DNA from 2 places in the Lysinibacillus sp. FSL L8-0126 genome. Region 2 is predicted to be linked to the other one. Evidence: riboswitches for the same ligand, from Rfam matches in the RefSeq annotation. Region 2 holds a riboswitch; the other holds the start of a gene.

Region 1 (2,209 bases), 930 kb from region 2:
CTTTACCTTTGTCATTGCTCGATCAAAGGCGCTTTTGGCAACGCGACATAGCTTTTCTTTGTCCTCATAGCCATCACCAACCACAAATGAAATACCAGTGTCAGCAAAGTAGCCATTTAATGAACCAGAAACATCGATATTTACAATATCCCCTTCTTGAATAACACGTTTTCCGGGGATACCATGCGCCACTTCTTCATTGACACTAATACATGTATACCCTGGGAAATCATATTCTCCCTTTGGACCAGATATCGCGCCAGCCTCTGCAAACATACGGCCAGCAATTTCATCTAGCTCCAATGTTGTAACACCTGGTTTTGTGGCAGCTTTCATCGCTTCACGAATTTCAGCACAAATGCGTCCTATTTTTTTAAAAGCTTCAATCTCTTCTTGCGTTTTTACAATCATGTATAACGTCCCTTTCATCTAATATCTATACTTTAATATAACATAACTTGTTATGCGTATAACGATAAACGCTTTAAATATTGTATGCTTCCTTACTTTGCGAAGTGCGCAAAGAGTTATTTGCGACAAAAAAGCCCCTTCACAAATGTGAGGGGCATGTTTTATGCTTTTCTTTGCATTAATTGTGGAGCAGCTGTGAATAAAAGAACGCCTACAATTGCCGTTAAAATAGTTGCTGGTAGCATATATGTACCATTATAGATGATGGAATAGATCCATGCATTTTGATCGCCAGCATATTCTGCAAAAAATACAGCGCCAGCCGTCGTGTGGGCTGCATATCGTAAAAAGCCCGCAAGTACCGTACCTAATATAATGTAAAGTGCCATTTTTGTTTTGTTGGCATTTTTGGCAGCCGCCAACACGGGTCCACGCACAACCGCCGCTAATCCTACAACTGTGAAAGCAACACCATAATCAAGGAATCCTTGTAGCCAGTGCACAATCGTAGCACCAAACATGGTTTGCATTACACCTACGAGTAATCCAGTTGTTAGCCCAGCTACTAAGCCCCAGCGAAATGCTATTAACATAATAGGTACCATGACTAGACTAACAGAGCCACCTTGTGCCCATACTTTAAAGGAAACCTGATCAAGCACAAGACCGATTGCTGCAAATATCGCAATCTCCACAAGCATTAATAGTCTTTTTTTGTCCATATATATTCTCTCCTTTGTTCCGATGTAGGATACAAGAGCAGGAATAGAAATGCGCTGATATGTCTCTTTCTGACACCTTTTTATTCCCTCAAGAATGAAAAAACGATGCCAGGACAGAGCCTCACATCGTACTAGTGTCGGTTTCTATCCACATCCCTACGCAAGCGTTAACTTACAGGTTCAAAGAGTCAAGGCATTACGTGCCCAGTCTCAGCTGACATCATCAGCTCCCCTTGTGGTCGTTACATCTGAATTTATTTGAACATTCTCATTGTACGCAAAGGATAGAAGGATTACAACCTCTTCCATATATTATTTTTTTGAAACTTTGCTGTTTTTCATGCGTAAATATTAAAAAAGGAGGTACAACTATGGAGAACCAAAAAATTTTATCTGCCTTTAGTTATTTAAGTATTTTCTTCGCCCCTTTTATCGTCCCATTAATTGTGTACATTATTACGAAAGATAGTGACGTAAAAAGACATTCAATTCGTGCACTTATCTCTCATTTAATTCCTTTTGTTTTCGGCATTCTGTTCTTTATTGTCTTTGTTTTTTCTACATTTAATTTGGATCCAACGTCCGGCAATAATACGATGTTGATTATTTGGTTCGTTTCGTTTGCCATTTATGCCATCATCTCACTAGGAATTGTAATATGGAATATTATTCAAGCTGTTCGTGTTATTCGTTAATGTTTCATTTTTAAGCGAAACAGGTAGTAGTAATTGTAAAAGGAGCTGTTTTTGAATGAAAGTATCAAATGTTGTGAAAACCGCCGTAAAATTAGCACCTATTGTTATTCCTATCGTGAAAAAAGTAATGGCTGCAAAAAAAGGGACAACGCCTACAGCCACCCCTCGAAAAAAATAAACAGCAGGCGTATTCCCTTGTTTTGGAAATACGCCTTTTATTTATTTCACTTCAAAGTGGGTTTGACTATGTCCATTCAATGTTTTTTCTACATGTAAGACCGCTGGCATCGCTGATTTTAATTCAGGCACATGAGAAATCACGCCAATCATACGACCAGAATCCTGTAAAGCAATTAATGTATCAATTGCTTTATTCAAAGA
Region 2 (2,209 bases):
TTCTTTCAAATTGTTGCACCTATTTTAGTGTTGCTTGTACTTGGCGCTATACTACAAAAGAAATTTCGTTTTAACTTAAAAGCATTGTCTCAGCTTATTACATATTGCTTTATGCCAGCCGCTGTTTTTGTGAATTTATATGAAACACGTGTAGAGCTGTCTGTTCTGGGAGAAGTCGGGTTATTTATTGTGCTTTTTATTGGGAGTCAAATGATACTCAGTCATTTTTTAGCGAAAGGGCTTGGTTTGGCCAAAACGGAGGCAGCCGTCTTTAAAAATAGTGTTGTGCTCATTAACTCTGGAAATTATGGTATTCCAGTGGCCCAAATGATTTTTGTAACACAACCTATTGGTGTAGCCATTCAGGTCATGCTCGTTATATTTCAAAATATGACAACTTATACATATGGTTTGTACAATTTAATTTCCTCTACGAAATCGGGTATGACAATCATCAAAGATTTCTTTAAAATGCCCATTATTCATGCGCTAATTATTGGTGTCGCTATGAACTATTTTAATATTGGTATACCGCAGTTTATCAAAATACCTGTAGAGCATGTCGCAGATGGATTTATTGCTGTAGCCTTAATTACATTAGGCGCACAATTATCACAGCTTGAAATCAAATCTATGTTTAATAAAACTGTTTTTGTTAGCTGTTTTACAAGATTAGTTATCGGACCAGCTGTAGCATTGGTCATTATTTATGTATTGGGGTTAGATGGAGTTGTCGCACAATCTCTGTTTATAGCCAGTGCCTTCCCAACATCTCGCAATAGCTCTAGTCTAGCATTAGAATACGATGTGGAATCAGCTACAGCTGCGCAAACTGTTTTATTTTCAACCATTGTGAGCTGTCTAACAGTAACGATCGTGATTTATCTTGCGGAAGTATTATTTACTTAGTTGGATGAAAATTTTAAAATATTGAATGGAAAACTTCCATCTCTTAGAAATATCTGCTACACTAGCATCAAACTAAATAGTATTAACTAGGGGAGTCTGATGAGTCAGGCTGAGAGGGAAACGCTTAGAAGTTTCTTGACCCTTTGGACCTGATCTGGCTCATACCAGCGTGGGAAAGTTAAGAAGCTATTGCATCGTATGTCGTGTGCAATTACTAGACCTTTACATTCATGGCCGGATCCAAAAAAATATTTTGGATTCGGCCTTTCTTTATTTGTTGGAGTGAGCTAGATTTTCGGTCCTTGTATCAAATTACATTTAAGGGAGAGAAGTAGCTCATGTCAGTAGTTAGTGAAAAGAACATTACGATTATGTCTAGCTTTGAAGGAAGCAAAAAAGTGTATGTGGAAGGATCACGTCCAGATATTTTAGTACCTATGCGTGAAATCGCATTAAGCCCAACGACTGGTAGCTTTGGGGATGAAAAAAATGCCCCTATTCGAGTATATGATACGAGTGGTCCATACACAGATCCGAATTATCACATTGATATTACAAAGGGTCTGCCTACTTTGCGACGTGCATGGATAGAAGAAAGAGGAGATGTTGAGGAATATGAGGGGCGTACGATTAAACCTGAGGATAACGGTTTTCGTCGTGTTGATGATCCGCGCATTCAAGAAAATGTTTTCCCTGAATTGGAGCGGAAGCCTTTACGTGCAAAAAGGGGTAAAAATGTAACACAGCTTCACTATGCACGAAATGGAATGATAACGCCGGAAATGGAGTTTGTGGCGATACGTGAAAACATGGATCCTGAATTTGTTCGTTCAGAAATTGCAGCAGGTCGGGCTATTATGCCTTCTAATATTAATCACCCTGAGGCAGAGCCGATGATTATTGGTCGTAACTTCCATGTGAAAATCAATGCAAACATTGGAAATTCCGCGGTGTCGTCGTCAATAGCAGAAGAAGTTGAGAAAATGACATGGGCTACACGCTGGGGTGCCGATAATATTATGGATCTCTCGACTGGTAAACATATTCATACAACGAGAGAATGGATTATTCGAAATGCTGCAGTGCCAGTGGGAACGGTGCCCATTTATCAGGCTTTAGAAAAAGTAAATGGCATAGCCGAGGATTTAACGTGGGAAGTTTATCGTGATACGCTCATTGAGCAAGCAGAGCAGGGGGTTGATTATTTCACGATACATGCGGGTGTTCTTTTACGCTATGTACCTCTTACAGCAAATCGTGTAACAGGCATTGTGTCACGTGGTGGTTCAATTATGGCACA

The links. Region 2 has a riboswitch for thiamine pyrophosphate ahead of thiC (phosphomethylpyrimidine synthase ThiC). Riboswitches for the same ligand answer to the same signal wherever they lie in the genome.
Region 1: it holds a riboswitch for thiamine pyrophosphate, as region 2 does, so the genes downstream of both, thiT (energy-coupled thiamine transporter ThiT) here and thiC (phosphomethylpyrimidine synthase ThiC) in region 2, are expected to answer to the same signal.

Annotation. Positions count from the first base shown of each region.
Region 1 is NZ_CP152028.1:2,203,234-2,205,442, reverse strand. Features, by position in the region: gene map (type I methionyl aminopeptidase) at 1-411, opposite strand, end outside; gene thiT (energy-coupled thiamine transporter ThiT) at 573-1,133, opposite strand; TPP riboswitch at 1,270-1,377, opposite strand; gene MHI34_RS10700 (DUF4870 domain-containing protein) at 1,505-1,828, shown strand; gene MHI34_RS10695 (hypothetical protein) at 1,884-2,006, shown strand; gene MHI34_RS10690 (SMC family ATPase) at 2,048-2,209, opposite strand, start outside.
Region 2 is NZ_CP152028.1:1,270,355-1,272,563, reverse strand. Features, by position in the region: gene MHI34_RS06160 (AEC family transporter) at 1-909, shown strand, start outside; TPP riboswitch at 988-1,102, shown strand; gene thiC (phosphomethylpyrimidine synthase ThiC) at 1,248-2,209, shown strand, end outside.